2 regions of the Nocardiopsis sp. LOL_012 genome follow, and region 1 is predicted to be linked to the other one. Evidence: riboswitches for the same ligand, from Rfam matches in the RefSeq annotation. Region 1 holds a riboswitch; the other holds the start of a gene.
The links. A riboswitch is a leader RNA that binds a small molecule or an ion and turns the genes downstream of it on or off. The one in region 1 is predicted to bind cobalamin.

Region 1 (7,655 bases):
GAGCTGGGAGAGCAGGTCGTTGAAGTCGTTGAGCACCCGGCGGTCGGTGTCGGGGTCGAAGCTGAAGACCTGGTCCTCGTCCACGCGCACCAGGACCGGCAGGTAGGGCATCGGGTCGTACCCGTTGTGGCTCTCGAAGGCCGCGGGCAGGTCGCGGGTCCACAGCGTGGCCTCGGTCTCCATCTCGATGGAGTCCTCGAAGATCGCGCCGCCCGCCGACCCCCGGAGGAGGCGGCGGATCCGGGAGGTGAGGATGTTCTCCTCCCAGAAGTCGATGACCGCCTGCGCGCCCGCGCTGCTGAAGTGGTCGACGACGTAGCTGACGGGTTCGGTGTGCGGCCCGGCCTCGGGGCGCTGGCCCGAACCGCGCTCCCAGTAGGCGAAGAGCGCCCAGGTGGAACCGTCGCCCTCGCCCGGCGCGGTCCAGGTGAGCTCCTCGCCCTCGACGGAGGAGGTCAGGTCCTGGAGGGTGTCGGCCTTGAGCTTGCAGCGCCGGTCGCCGGGTGAGGCGCCGTCGGCCAGGCGCACCGCCTGCACCGCCACGAGCGTGCGGGCCTCCACCCCGTGCTCCGGTGCGACCTCGGGTTCGGGGAGGGCACCGGAGACCTCCTCACCGGAGGCGAGGTAGCGCACGCCGTGGGCGAGTTCGCGCACGGCCGCCTCGTCCTGAGGGGTGATGGTGGGCACCGCGGCGGGCCAGGAGGGGCCGATGGTGATGTCGACGACGATGCCGCGCTTCTCGGCCTGGGCCAGGGCGGTCGTCAGGGCCTCGCGCCAGGGGAGGGTGCCCCAGCCGTGTCCGGCGGGGTCGAGGTCCTCCTCGGCGCTGTGGTGGACGTCGGCCACCTCCATGCCGCCGAATCCGGCGTCGGCGGCCTGGTCGATCTCGCGGGCCACCTCCTGCGGGTCGACCAGGCCGTGTGGCCACCACCAGCGGAACTTGGCTCGGGCGGCGGCCGACGGGTCGGGGAAGGCGCCGGCGAAGGAGCGCGGGGAGGCCGAGGCCGCGGGAGCGCCGACGGTGGTGGACAGTGCGGCCGCCGTGCCCGCGGCGGCGCTCATGCCCAGGAATAGGCGGCGGGAGGGGGTGAAGCCGCTGCGGGGGTGTTCCGCGGACGGTGTGTCGTGCATGGGACTTCCTTTGCTGCGCTCGCTGGGGTGGGGAACGCCAGGGGACGGGGCAGGGGTGTGCGCACACGTGCGGCCTGTGACGGCCGTCTCTTAAAACGTTTCAGTGAAGTTACCAACAGATGGCTCATGGGATCAATGCATCCGTGCGGAAATCTGGAGGTCTCCCCGTATCGATCCTATGAACAGTGGTGTCACTGTGTGTGTATGAGCGTGTGGGTACTGCCGGAAAGTAAGAACGTTTCACTTCCCTGCCTCCGGCTGCGCGCAGCCCCGGCCGCGGAGCGCGCCGTCCCGTGGACGGGCGGGGCTCCGTACAACGCCTGGGGCGCGAACGCGGTCGCGCGGCCTCCACACGGTCCGCGCGGGCGCGGGCACCCTCCACTACAGTCCCGAACGCGGCGGGGAAGCGGCCGGCCGCTACGTCCCGGTGGGCGAACCGCCCCTGGAGGGGGGCCTGCCCCGCGAGGACCCGTACGTGATCGGCGGCTGGCCGCCGTACGCCCTCCCGCGCCGCGAGCGGGGCTCGGCACGGGAGGGCGCGGCGGAGGTCACCAGCGGACGGGGACCTCGTTCAGACCGCCGACGACCAGGCCCTCCACCCGCCTGAGTTCGTCGGCGGGTACGGCCAGCTCCAGTGTGGGCAGTCTGCGCAGCAGCACCTCCAGCACCACCTGGAGTTCGGCGCGGGCCAGGGACTGCCCCACGCAGGAGTGCGCCCCCGCACCGAAGGCCAGGTGGGGGTTGGGCCTGCGCTCCAGGTCCATCTCGTCGGCGGAGTCGAAGGCGCCGGAGTCGCGGTTGGCGGCGCCCATGTTGCACATCACGGTGGTGCCGCGCGGCAGGACGGTACCGGCGATCTCGGTCTCCTCGGAAAGGTAGCGGGGCAGGCCGATGCCGGAGTTGGCGTCCATGCGCAGGCACTCCTCGACGGCGGTCCGGACGAGGGAGCGGTCCTCCAGCAGCCGCTCCCACCGGGACCGGTCGGCCAGCAGCATGGAGGCCATCTTGCCGATCATGTTGGCCGTGGTCTCGTGGCCGGCGACGAGGAGGCCGACGCCCGTGACGACGAGCTCCATGTCGGAGAGGCGGCCCTGCTCGCCGGCCTCCTCGATCAGCGCGCTGATGATGTCCTCGCCCGGTTCGGAGCGCTTGGCGGCGATGTGCGCGGACATGTACGTGAAGAACTCGGCCTGGGCCGTCTCCGACTCCGCGCCGCTGTAGCGGGTGAGGTTGAGCAGCATGTCCGACCAGGTGGAGAAGCGGTCGCGGTCCTCGGCGGGCACGCCCAGCATGTCGCAGATGACGAACACCGGCAGCGGGAAGCCCAGGCCCGCTCTGAGGTCGGCGGGCGGCCCCTGCTCGACCATCGCGTCGACGAGCCCGTCGGCCATGCGCTCGATCTCCGGGCGCAGCGCGTTCATGCGCTTGGTGGTGAACCACTTGCTGATCAGGCGCCGCCACCGCTGGTGCGCCTCCCCGGAGCTGGGCAGCACCGTGGCCATCTCACCGCCGAACAGTCCGCCCGATTCGGAGTCGGTCAGCCGGGCCGCGTCCTCGGCGTCGAGCACGCGGCTGAAACGGGGGTCGGCGAGCACGTCCCTGACGTCCTCGTAGCGGGTCACCAGTCGGGCCTCGTCGCCGCTGGGCAGTCGCACGCGGGCCACCGGGCACTCCTGGCGGAGGCGGGACCACTCCTGCGGCGGCTCCAGTGCCGAGTCGGACGGGATCGGGTAGTCGAGTGCCTGCTCGTGCTGGCCCATCAGGGTCTCCTCGGGGGGCGGTGTGCCGTGGTCGGGGGCGCCGAAGGGGGCAGGGACGGCGGAAGGACGCGGGACCGGCCGGATGAGACACCGCGAATATAACCCGCAGTATTCGAATGGTCCACATGAGTACGCGGACTTTTCTCCATGGGGTACACGGGATCCAGGTCAGGGGATGGGCCGCGCCCGTTCGGGGGCCTGGTGTCAAGTAAGGTTAGACTCGCCTCACTGTCGCTTTCGCGGGCCTGCCGCGGACGACACGGCCCCGACCCCGACCCGCCCCCGTCGCAGGAGGCACCGTGGCCCAGCAGCTCGCCGCCACCCGCCCCGTCGCGCCGCCGTCCGCACCTTCGCCGTCGCGGACGTCTCCCGGCCCTCGCCGGGCTTCGCCCGCGTCACCCTGCTCAGTACCGGCGACGGCTTCGAGGAGGAGTTCGAGCCCCTCGGCCACGACCACTGGTTCCGCCTGTTCCTGCCCGCCCCCGACGGCTCCCTGGACCTGCCCTTCGGCCCGGCGGAAGGCTGGTACTCGCGGCTGCTGAAGATCGACGGGGAGCGGCGGCCCGTCGTGCGCAACTACACCATGCGCGAGGTCCGCAGGGCGGGCCGCGCCTGGGAGGTGGACGTGGACTTCGTCGTCCACCGCTCGCCCGCCACCGGCGAGGTCGAGGGTACGGCCGCCCGCTGGGCTCTGGCCGCCCGGCCCGGCGACCCGGTGGGCCTGCTCGACCAGGGCCGCCTGTTCAACATGGACGACCACACCGGACCCGTCCTGGTGGTGGCGGACGAGAGCGGCCTGCCCGGGGTGGAGGGCATCGCCCGCTCCCTCGCCGGAGCGCCCGCCGAGTACGTGCTGGAGGTCCCCGACCCCGCCGACCGCCGCCCCCTGGCCGACGCCGACCCGGTGTGGCTGGTGCGCGGCCCCGGCGAGGACGTGGGCGGGCGCGCGCTGGAGCACCTGAGTTCGGCCGCCATCACCCCGGAGACGGGGGTGTACATCGTCGGTGAGGCGTCGTTCGTTCTGGCGGCGCGCGCCATCGCCCTGAAGGCCGGCGTGCCCAAGGGACGCGTCCAGTTCTGCGCCTACTGGCGTATCGGGCGCCGCACGGAGGACCGGGACTGACGCCCGCGCCGACCCCGGTCGACGGCCCGGCCGGAGCGCGGACCAGCCGGAAAAGGTAGAAAAAGGACGCGGTACGCTCGTGACGCCAGTCGAACTCCACCATATGGAGCAGGGAACCCGGTGTGAATCCGGGACTGACGCGCAGCGGTGAGGGTGACGGGCGGAGCAGGCCCTGGGGACGCGGTCCCCGGCGGCGGCCACTGGGGCACACGCCCCGGGAAGGCGCCCCGCACCGGTCGATCCCGAGTCCGAAGACCTGCTGGCACTGGCGGTGACCGGCCGCCAGGTCGACCGCGGACCCCGCGCACCGGGTCCCTGACCCCGAAGGACGCCATGCCGCCGACGGACTCGCCGCCGTCCGCCGCCCGTACCCGCCGCGACCGCTGCCCCGGCGCGCTGCGGCCCTGGACCGCCGACGACGGGCTGCTCGTCCGGCTCCGGCTGGTCGGCGGCCGGATCCCCGCCCCGTCGCTGCGCGCCCTGGCCGCCGTGGCACAGCGGTTCGGCGACGGGCGGATCCACGCCACCGGCCGCGCCAACGTACAACTGCGCGCCCTGCCCGGCCGGGACGGGACACTGGAACCCGGGGTGCTCCGGGCGATCGGGGAGACCGGGCTGCTGCCCTCGCCCGCCCACGAACTGGTCCGCAACATCATGGCCTCCCCGTGCACCGGCCTCACCGGTGGCCGGGCCGACCTGCGCCCCGTCGCCGCCGCCCTGGACCGGGCGCTGTGCTCGGAGCCGACCCGCGCCGCCCTCCCCGGACGCTTCCTGTTCGTCCTCGACGACGGCCGCGGCGACCTGGCCGAACGCCCCTGCGACCTCGGCCTGACCGCCCTGGACGCGGAGACCGCGCAACTGCGGATCGGAGAGCACCACGGCCCCCGGGTCCGGCTCGACGGGGCCGCGGACGCGCTCACCGGGCTGGTCGATGCCTTCCTGGCCCGGCGCGGCACCGGTCCCACCGCACCCTGGCACGTCGCCGAACTCCCCGCGCCCCTGGCCGCACCGGTCACCGCGGATCCGAGGCTGCCCGCCCCCGCGCCGCCGCTGCCGCACGGCCCGCTGCCCGGCGGCGGACGGCACGTGCCCGTGCCCGCCGAGGGACTGGACCGGGCCGCCGCCGACGCCCTCGCCGACGAGGCGGACGCGGTTGGGGCCGACGCCCTCGTCGTCACGCCCTGGCGCGGCGTCGTGGTTCCCGGGGAGGCCCGATGACCGGCCCGACGCGGCCGACCCGGCGCTACGACTACGTCGACGACGGGCCCGCCATCTACACCGACTCCTTCGCCACCATTCGGCGCGAGGCCCGCCTCGCCCACCTGCCCGCCGACGCCGAGCGCCTCGCCGTGCGCATGATCCACGGCACCGGACAGGTGGACCTCGCCGACGACCTGGACATCCACCCCGGCCTGGTGTCCGCCGCGCGCGCCGCCCTCCGCTCCGGTGCGCCCATCCTGTGCGACGCCACGATGGTGGCCTCCGGTGTGACCGCCGCCCGTCTGCCACGGGACAACGAGGTGCTGTGCCTGCTCGGCGACCCGCGGGTGCCCGGCCTCGCCCGGGAGTGGGGCACCACACGCAGCGCCGCCGCGGTCTCCCTGTGGGAGCCGCTGCTGCACGGCGCGGTGGTCGCCGTCGGCAACGCGCCCACCGCCCTCTTCCACCTGTTGGAGATGCTGGCGGACGGCGCGCCGCGCCCGGCCGCGATCGTGGGCTGCCCGGTCGGCTTCATCGGCGCCGCCGAGTCCAAACGGGCGCTCGCCGAGTTCGCCGACCGCCACGGCGCCGACATCCCCTACGTGACCGCCCACGGACGCCGGGGCGGCTCCGCCATGGCCGCCTCGGCCCTGAACGCACTCGCCAAGGAGGAGGAGTGACCGGCCGCTTCCACGGTGTCGGGGTCGGCCCCGGAGACCCCGAGCTCATCACCCTCAAGGCCGCCCGGCTCATCTCCGGAGCCGACGTCGTCGCCTACCACGCGGGTGTCGGCAAGGAGTCCAACGCCCGCCGTGCCGCCGCCGACCTCATCCCGCGTGCGGCGGTGGAGGAGCGGCTCACCTACCCGGTGACCACCGGCACCACCGACCACCCCGGCGGCTACGAGGGCGCCCTCGCCGACTTCTACACCGAGTCCGCCGCGCGGCTGGCCGCCCACCTGGACGCCGGGCGCGACGTCGTCCTGCTCTCGGAGGGCGACCCCCTGTTCTACGGGTCGTACATGTACATGCACGACCGGCTCTCACAGCGCTACGAGACCCGGATCGTGCCCGGTGTCCCGGCGTTCGCCGCCGCCACGGCCGTCGCCGAGTCGCCGCTGGCCCGGCAGACCGACGTGCTCACCGTGCTGCCCGGCACCCTGCCCGAGGCGGAACTGGCCCGCCGCCTGGCCGACACCGACGCCGCCGTCATCATGAAGCTGGGCCGCACCTTCCCCGCCGTGCGCCGCGCCTTGGCCGCCGCAGGGCGGCTGGAGCACGCGGTGTACGTGGAGCGCGCCTCCATGAGCGGGGAGCGGCGGCTCCCGGTCGCCGGGGTCGACCCGGCCACGGTGCCCTACTTCTCCCTGATCCTGGTCACCGGTGACAGCCGCAACGGCACCCGCTCCCGCGAGGCCACCCAGGCCACGCCGCCGCCGGAACCGGCCGGTCCGGCCGCCGAACTGCTGGTGGTCGGCCTGGGGCCGGGGCCTGAGGGCTGGCTCACCCCCGAGGCGTCCGCCGCGCTCGACGAGGTGGACCACGTGGTGGGCTACGGCCGCTACGTCGAACGTGTGCCCCAGCGCCCCGGTCTCACCCGGCACGCCTCCGGCAACACCGTCGAACTCCAGCGCGCCCGCCTCGCCCTCGACCTGGCCAAGAACGGTGAGCGCGTCGCCGTGGTCTCCGGCGGGGACGCCGGGGTGTTCGGCATGGCCACCGCCGTGTTCGAGGCGGCCGAGGACCCCGCCTACCGGGACGTGCCGGTCCGGGTGCTGCCCGGCGTCAGCGCCGTGCAGGCCGTGGCCGCGCGCGCGGGCGCCCCCGTCGGCGGCGACTTCGCGGTGGTGAGCCTGTCGGACCGGCTCAAACCGTGGGAGGTGGTGGAGCGGCGGCTGCGCGCCGTCGCCGAGGCCGACCTCGCCCTGGCCGTCTACAACCCGGCCTCCCGCTCCCGCACTGAGCAGATCCGCGCGGCCCGCAGGATCCTGCTGGAGCACCGCGACCCCGGCACCGTGGTCGTGGTGGGCCGTTCCATCGGCCGCGACGGCGAGTCCCTGGAGGTGACCACGCTGGAGAAGCTCGACCCGGCCGCGATCGACATGCGCTGCCTGCTCATCGTCGGCGCGTCCGGCACCCGCGTCTCCGCGACGGGCCGCGTCTGGACACCGAGGTGGGTGCAGCCGTGACCGTGCACTTCGTGGGGGCGGGCCCCGGCGCCGCCGACCTGCTCACCGTCCGCGCCACGCGGATGCTCGCCGAGGCGGACACCGTGCTCTACCCCGGCACCTACCTGGACTCGCGGGTGCTCACCCACTGCGCGCCCGGCGCCGAACTGGTGGACACCCAGGGCCTGGACCTGGACCGCATCACCGCCCACCTGGTGGAGGCGCACGGCGCGGGCCGGGACACCGTCCGGCTCACCTCGGGCGACCCGTCGCT
Region 2 (7,655 bases), on a different contig from region 1:
GCTCGACCTGCTCGACCAGGCGCTCGAACGCGACGAGGCCGCGCAGGAGAACGCCGAGGAGCGGCTCGCGGAGGTCGAGGAGGACCTGGACGAACTGGAGGAGCAGCGGCTGGAGGTGCAGCGGCTGATCGCCGACCACCCGTACCAGCCGATGGAGCCGCCGGACAGCATCACGCCGCGCACCCGGCAGATGCGCGACGAGGTCAAGCGACTGTTCGGCGACGGCGCGAACGTGGGCGGTGTGGGCTGCTACCGCCCCTACGGGGGCTACGTGGTTGGCGAGCACCCCAAGGGGCGCGCCTGCGACTTCATGCTCCACCCCAACGGGCAGTGGCCCTCCGAGGAACAGGTCCAGCGCGGCTGGGCGATCGCCGAGTGGGCGCGGGAGAACGCCGAGGACTTCGGGATCATGTACGTCATCTACCGGCAGCAGATCTGGGACATCCGTCGGGGCGACACGAGCTGGCGCCCGATGGCCGACCGGGGCAACCTCACCGAGAACCACTACGACCACGTGCACATCTCGATGTTCTGATCCCGTGGCCGGAACCGGCCACGGACACAGGCCCTGGGCGGCGCCTCCCGGCCACGGCGAGCGCCGCGGGCGGCCCCGCGCCCCGCGGCCGGGACCGGCGTCCTCGCACGTCCCGGCGGTCCGTGGCGCGGGTTTGCCCCGCCGATACCACGACGGACCCGAACAGAACCTCGTTTTCTTCCCGAGAGGCACAATACGGTGACGATCCGCCCACTTGAGAGGGGGTGCCCTGCCCCGTGACCACACCTCGCAGTTAGGATGCGACACGTCCGATCCGGCCCATGGGGCGTCTCCACGGTCCTCGGATCCGGCACAAGGTCGCTCCCCGTCCCCGGGGACCTCCTCAGGACATCGGGGAACCCTCGCCCCACACCGCTCGTCCTCGCCCGCGGGCCGGTCGCCGGCGTCGGTGCCTCCCCCAGCGGTTCCCGTGGCCGCCGCCCCGACCGGCGGTTCCGCGGATACCGGAAGCCGCAACCCACCGGCGCTCCCACGCGTCACAGACAACACGGTCAGCGAACACCGGGCGAGGGGAGCCATGAGCGAAAACGGACCTTACAACCAGCCACCGCAGAACCCCTACGGCGGCGGAGAGCCCGGGGGCCAGCCGCCCTACGGGCCGCCTCAGGGCGCCCCCTACGGCGACCCGGGTACCGGTGGCCAGCCCGGCTACGGCCCGGGCAACGCCCCCGGTACCGGTGGCCAGCCCGGCTACGGCCCCGGCTACCCCCCCGGCCCCGAGCAGCAGATGTACACGGGCGGCCAGCCCGGCTACGGCCCCGGGTACATGCCGCAGCCGCAGCCCCCCAAGAGCGGCGGCAAGGCCGTCGCCTGGATCCTCGGCATCGGCGGTGCGGTGATCGTGGTCCTGCTGATCGCGGTCGTGGCGGCCGTCTTCATCAACGGCCAGAACAACCCGGCCGTACAGCCCACGGCCGGCCCCGCCACCGGGCAGGAGCCGACCACCACGACGGAGCCGGACAACGATTCCGAGCCGGACCCGAACACGGCCGCTCCCGCGGGCGAGCCCCCCTACGCCGTGCCCGCCGAGCCCTGCGACGTCCTCACCGACCAGGTCTACGCGGACTTCATGCTCACCGAAGCCGGCTACAAGTCCGTCCAGGACAGCACCGCTAGCTGCCGCAGCTCGCTGGCCGACGCACCCGAGGGGAACCCCGAGGACTCCTACGCCTCCCTGCGCGTGGAGTACGCGGTGCCCTACTCCGCCTCCGACTCACTGGAGGCCGCCGAGGACGACTACGAGTACAACCTTGAGTACGTCACGGGCGCCAACGACTACTCGGCCTACCTGGCCGAAGGCGTCGAGGAGAGCCGCGAGGTCGACCTCGGCGACCAGGCGCACTACGTCCTGACCACCTACGACTACCTGGGTGACGAAGTGCCCACGGCCGTCCTGCTGATCCGCACGGCCAACGTCAACATCCAGATCGAGTACCAGGTCCTCCTCGGTTTCCTCGGCGACGCCACCGTCGACGAGCTGAGCCTGCCGGACGACACCGAGGACATCATGCTCAACGTCGGCAACGAGGCCCTGGCCCTGGTCGGCAGCGCCTGACCCGGGACCGGAACGCCCGAGGGGGCCGCGGCGCACGCGCCACGGCCCCCTCGTATGCGCCCGTCCGCTCGCGCGGGCCCGGCGGGCCGGCGCGAGCTGCGGTCACAGGACGGCGCGGACCCGGCGGACCGCCTCGACCATGTTGCGCAGGGCCTGCTCGGTCTCGGCGTAGCCGCGCGTCTTGAGACCGCAGTCCGGGTTGGCCCACAGGCGGTCGGCGTCCACGTGCTCCAGCGCCAGGCGCAGGGACTCCTCGATCTCCCCCGCCGAGGGCACCCTCGGCGAGTGGATGTCGTAGACGCCGGGACCGATCGAGCGCGCGTAGCCGCGCCGGCCCAGGTCCGCCACGAGCTCCATCCGCGAACGGGCCGCCTCGACACTGGTGACGTCGGCGTCCAGCGCCTCGATCCCGCCGACGATCTGCCCGAACTCCGAGTAGCACATGTGCGTGTGGATCACCGTGGTCGGCGCGACCCCGGAGGTGGCCAGGCGGAACGAGCCCACCGCCCAGTCCATGTAGGCCGAACGCCGCTCCTCGCGCAGCGGCAGCAGCTCACGCAGGGCCGCCTCGTCCACCTGGATGTGGCGGATCCCGGCCCGCTCCAGGTCGGCGATCTCGTCCCTCAGCGCCAGGGCGACCTGGCGGGCGGTGTCGCCCAGCGGCTGGTCGGTACGGACGAAGGACCAGGCGAGCATGGTGACCGGGCCGGTCAGCATGCCCTTGACGGGCTTGCGCGTCCGAGACTGTGCGTAGGTGATCCACTCGACCGTCATCGGTTCGGGACGGAAGACGTCCCCGTACAGGACCGGGGGCCGCACGCAACGCGAACCGTAGGACTGCACCCACCCGTACTCGGTGGTCGCGTAACCGTCGAGCCGCTCGGCGAAGTACTGGACCATGTCGTTGCGCTCGGGCTCTCCGTGCACGAGCACGTCCAGGCCGATATCCTCCTGGAGGGCGATCACGCGGTCGATCTCCTCACGCATGATCCGCTCATACTCCTCCCGCCCCATCTCGCCCCTGCTGTGGGCGGCGCGCGCCCCGCGCAGCTCGGCGGTCTGGGGAAACGAGCCGATCGTCGTGGTGGTGAGGGGGGTGTCGGCCGGAACGCCCCGCTCCCCCGGGCGCACGGCGGCCTCCGGCCCGAGCGCGTCGAGCCGCGCCCGGACCCGGGCGTCGGTGAAGGACGGCGGGGAGGCGGAGTCCTCCGGCCCGGCCCCGGCCCCCTGGGAGAGCACCCGCCCGAGCAGGGCGACCTCCTCGGCCTTCTGCTTGGCGAAGGCCAGCGCCCGGCGCAGCTCCGGGTCCAGGGACGTCTCGGCGTCCAGATCCACGGGCACGTGCAGCAGCGAGCAGGAGGTGCCCACGGTCAGCTCGTCGGCCAGGCCGAGCAGCGTGCCCAGGGTTGCGGCCGCCGCGGGGACGTCGGTGCGCCACACGTTGCGGCCGTCGACGACGCCGGCGACCAGGCGGGTACTGCCCAGACCGGACACCTTCACGAGGTCGTCGACGCCCTCGGAGTCGGTCACCAGGTCCAGGCCGACCGCCTCGACGGGGGTGTCCTTGAGAACGCGCAGGGCGTCGGCGCCGATGGATCCGAAATAGGTGGACACCAGCAGGGAGGGACGGTCGGCCAGCGCCCCCAGGCGCCGGTAGGCCCGCTCCAGGTGCTTGGTGGCGGCCCGGCCCTCGTCGGTGGCCAGGACCGGCTCGTCCAACTGCACCTCCTCGGCCCCGGCCGCCCTCAGGTCGGCCAGGAGTTCGGCGTAGGCGTCCAGGAGCGGATCGAGCAGCTCGACCGGCTCCCAGCCCTCGGGGGCGCCGTCTGCGGGCTTGGCCAGCAGCAGGAACGTGAGCGGTCCGACCATGACCGGACGGGTGCGGTACCCGGCCCCGGCCGCCTCACGGAACTCGGCGACGGGCTTGTCGCCGACCAGGCGCGGGCGGGTGCCCGGCTCCAGTTCGGGGACCAGGTAGTGGTAGTTGGTGTCGAACCACTTGGTCATCTCCAGCGGCGGGGCGCCCCGGTCGCCCCGCGCGAGCGCGAAGTAGCGGCGCAGCTCCTCGTCGCGGTCGGCGGCGGAGGCCGGTGAGGCGAACCTCGGCGGCACCAGGTCGAACATGACCGCGGTGTCCAGCACGTGGTCGTAGTAGGAGAACGTGTTGGAGGGCAGGTCGTCGACCCCCGCCCCCTTCAGCAGGGCGTAGGCGTCCGTGCGCAGTCCAGCGGCGACGGTGTCCAGTTCGGCGGCGGTGCGGCGACCCTTCCAGTAGGCCTCGACCGCCCGCTTGAGTTCACGGCGCGGACCGATCCTCGGGTAGCCGTGCACCGTGGAGCGCACGTTCCCCCCACCGGTGGCCTGTGACGTGTCCATACAGCTTCTCTCCCTCGTCGAAAGCCGGGTTCCGGCACCGGGACGAGGGCATGGGAGGGCACGCGTCGGCGGCGCGCCGCGAGCGCGCCCGACACCGCCTCCGGCCCTCCCTCGGGGCGCGGGACCACCGGCGGCCCGGGCGGGCCGCCGGGTGGAGGCAGGTCTTCGGACTCGCGGGCACCACCGGACCCGTGTCCGGTCACCTACCGGCCGCCGCTTCCCGGTCACCGGTCCTCTCGGCCGGCCCACCAGTGCTCATGGCGACTGTCGTTCCCACATACCGCTGCGGGGCAGCTCCGGATTCACACCGGATTCCCTCTTTCGACGCGCACCGCCCGGGCTGGCCCGGGTGTGGAACGCGTACCTTCCACACCTGGGAGTATAGGGAGGACCGACAGCCAGCCCGTCACGGCCCCGCCCCCGCTCCGACCATCCCCGGCACACGTCGTCGCACCGCAACCGCACGCCCCCGTCGTGCGTCACAACCGATACAAGCCGCGGAGAGAGGCCGCCCCCGCCTCCCCTCCGCCGATGTTCGTCGCCCCCGGATGAACGTGGAGAACCCCCGACGTGAACAATCCATCCCCGTCCGCCAAGGTCCCCGTCGCCGCCCTGGCCACGGCCGCCGGCGCCGTCGCGGTCCTGGTCGTCCTGGCCCTGGCCGCCACCCGCTTCTCGGTCCTGCCCTGGCCGCCCTCCTCCCCCGGCGGGACCGCCGCCACGCAGTCCTCGGAGGAGAGCGGGCCCCCCGCGGCCACCGGGGACCCCGACCAGCTCACGGTCGTCGACCCCGCCGACGTCGTCGGTGTGGAGGAGGTCTCCCTGGCCTACGACGGAGGCGCCGAGGTGGCGGTGGCCTACCCCGCCGTCCAGGGTGCCGACCCCCTCACCGAGTTCCTGGCGGACACGCTCGCCAGCGAGGTGCGCGCCTTCGAGGCCGCCAACCCCGGTGCCAGGTCCTACACGGGCTCCTGGGGGCTGACCGCCGCCGCGGGCGACGTCCTGGGGGTGCGCGTGACCGGTACCGAGACCGACTCCGAGGAGACCCGGGAGCGCCGCTCCACCTACTGGTACGAGACCGACACCGGCCTGGCGCACGGCTCGACCGCCCTGATCGCCGGGCAGGACGAACTGGCCGCCCTCAACGACCTGGTCCTGGAGCGGGTGCCCGACCAGGCGGACGGCTCGGTCATCCACCCCATCTCCTCGCTGTACGACTCGGTCGGGTTCAACCCCGCCGGCGACCTGGTCGTGGAGTTCGACGACGGCCAGGTGGCGCCCGTGGGCGCGGGCCGGGTGCACGCCGTCGTGGAACGGGACCTGGCCGAACCGCTGCTGTCGGAACTGGGCCTGCGCGCCCGCGACGCGGCGACCGTCGCCGCTGATGCCTTCTCCGTGCCGAGCCCGCCCGCGACGGCCGGAGGCGGTACGGACACGCCCCCTCCGGGCGTGCTGTCCCCGGTCGACGACACTGTGGACTGCTCCGACCCCGCCACCAAGTGCGTGGCGCTGACCTACGACGACGGTCCCGGCGCCGGGACCCCCGCCCTGCTGGACACGCTCGCCGAGTACGACGCCCGCGCCACCTTCTTCGTCACCGGGGTGCCGGTCATGTCGCATGCGACGACGGTGCGGCGCGCCTACGCCGAGGGCCACGAGATGGCCAACCACACGCTGAACCACCCCGACCTGTCCGGCCTGAGCCAGCAGGGGGCGCGTTCCGAACTAGACGCGGTGCAGGCCCTGGTGTACCGCGAGACGGGCTACACCATGGACATGATGCGGCCCCCCTACGGAGCCACCGACGAGGGCGTCACCGCCGTGACCGCCGACATGGGCCTGTCCCAGATCATCTGGAACGTGGACACCTACGACTGGAGGGACCGCGACGCCTCGCTGGTCACCCAGCGTGCGCTGTCGGGGGCCTCGGACGGGGCGATCATCCTCATGCACGACATCCACCCCACGACCATCGCGGCGTCGCGGCAGATCATCTCCGAACTGGACGCGCGCGGGTTCACGATGGTCACCGTCACCCAACTGCTCGGCCCCACCACCCCCGGCGGCCTCTACACCGACGGCATCCCGGAGGCGGAGCAGCCGTCGGAGACGCCCGGGACCGGCGAACAGGTGGACGAGGAGGCGGCGGGCTGAGCCGGTCTCGCCCCCGCCGTCCCTTTCCCCCGCCTGGCCGGGTGGCCGGATCCGGCCACCCGGCCAGGCAGGGTCACACAGTCCTCTATGTTGCTCCCAGCAGCCGCTACGCGTTCAGACCAAGGGATGAGGTATCGCCGGTGGGGCAGACGACCGCCCGTGTACACGAGCCGAGGGACCTGCCCTCGCCGGGCAGCCGCAGGAAGGGGCACCGGTGGGCGGGGGCCGCGGCCGCCGCGCTCCTGCTGCCCGCAGCCTCCTGCGCCGCCGAGCCCGGCGCCGCTGACGCCGCGGACCTGATGTCGGTGGTGGCCGACGCCCCCGGGGGCCCCGTCTCGGAGTGGACCGGCACCGCGGCCGACTTCGACGGCCACCCCTACGTCCCCGACGGGGTGGCGGTGACCGCCGCCTACCCCGAGTTCGAGGGGGCAGAGGGGTTCTCCCAGGGGCTGGCCGGGCACGTGGACCGGCGGGTGGGCGACTTCTACGGCGGGAGCCGGGAGCCGGTGAGCCTGGACGTCGACTGGGAGGTGACGGCGGCCGGCGGCGGCGTCCTGGGGGTGCGCCTGGTCCACACCGTGGAGGACCTGCACGGGCTCCGGCAGGGGTACGCGACCTACTGGTACGACGCCGAGACGGGGCTGACCCGCTACTCCTCCGAACTGATCGCCGGGCAGGAGGGGTTGGAGCGGCTGAACGGGATCGTCACCGACGCGCTGGCCGGCCACCCCCACGCGGGAGCGGACACGCTGTGGCCGATCCTGTCCACCTACGACTCGATGGGCTTCAACGCCGACGGCGACCTCGTGGTGGAGTTCGACGACGGGCACCTCTCACCGGTGCGCGAGGGGCACCCGCCGGACGCCTCCCCGGGGCGGATCGGGGTGGTCGTCGACGCCGAGGAGGCGGCCCCTCTCCTGTCCGACCTGGGTGAGCGGGCGCGTGCGGCCTCCGCGCTGGAGGAGCCCGACTTCGCCGTACCGGCACCTGACGCGCCGACCGCCGACCGCCCCG

Region 2: linked by a shared signal. The riboswitch ahead of metE (5-methyltetrahydropteroyltriglutamate--homocysteine S-methyltransferase) and the one ahead of ACFHWE_RS11365 (nitrite reductase) in region 1 are both predicted to bind cobalamin.

Annotation. Positions count from the first base shown of each region.
Region 1 is NZ_JBHMIV010000014.1:50,857-58,511, forward strand. It holds gene ACFHWE_RS11350 (glycosyl hydrolase) at 1-1,131, opposite strand, end outside; gene ACFHWE_RS11355 (cytochrome P450) at 1,680-2,891, opposite strand; gene ACFHWE_RS11360 (siderophore-interacting protein) at 3,067-4,014, shown strand; cobalamin riboswitch at 4,084-4,293, shown strand; gene ACFHWE_RS11365 (nitrite reductase) at 4,348-5,232, shown strand; gene ACFHWE_RS11370 (precorrin-8X methylmutase) at 5,229-5,894, shown strand; gene ACFHWE_RS11375 (precorrin-2 C(20)-methyltransferase) at 5,891-7,402, shown strand; gene ACFHWE_RS11380 (cobalt-precorrin-4/precorrin-4 C(11)-methyltransferase) at 7,387-7,655, shown strand, end outside.
Region 2 is NZ_JBHMIV010000001.1:278,552-286,206, reverse strand. It holds gene ACFHWE_RS01275 (coiled-coil domain-containing protein) at 1-535, shown strand, start outside; gene ACFHWE_RS01270 (DUF3558 domain-containing protein) at 1,074-2,111, shown strand; gene metE (5-methyltetrahydropteroyltriglutamate--homocysteine S-methyltransferase) at 2,214-4,487, opposite strand; cobalamin riboswitch at 4,626-4,870, opposite strand; gene ACFHWE_RS01260 (polysaccharide deacetylase family protein) at 5,058-6,641, shown strand; gene ACFHWE_RS01255 (polysaccharide deacetylase family protein) at 6,782-7,655, shown strand, end outside.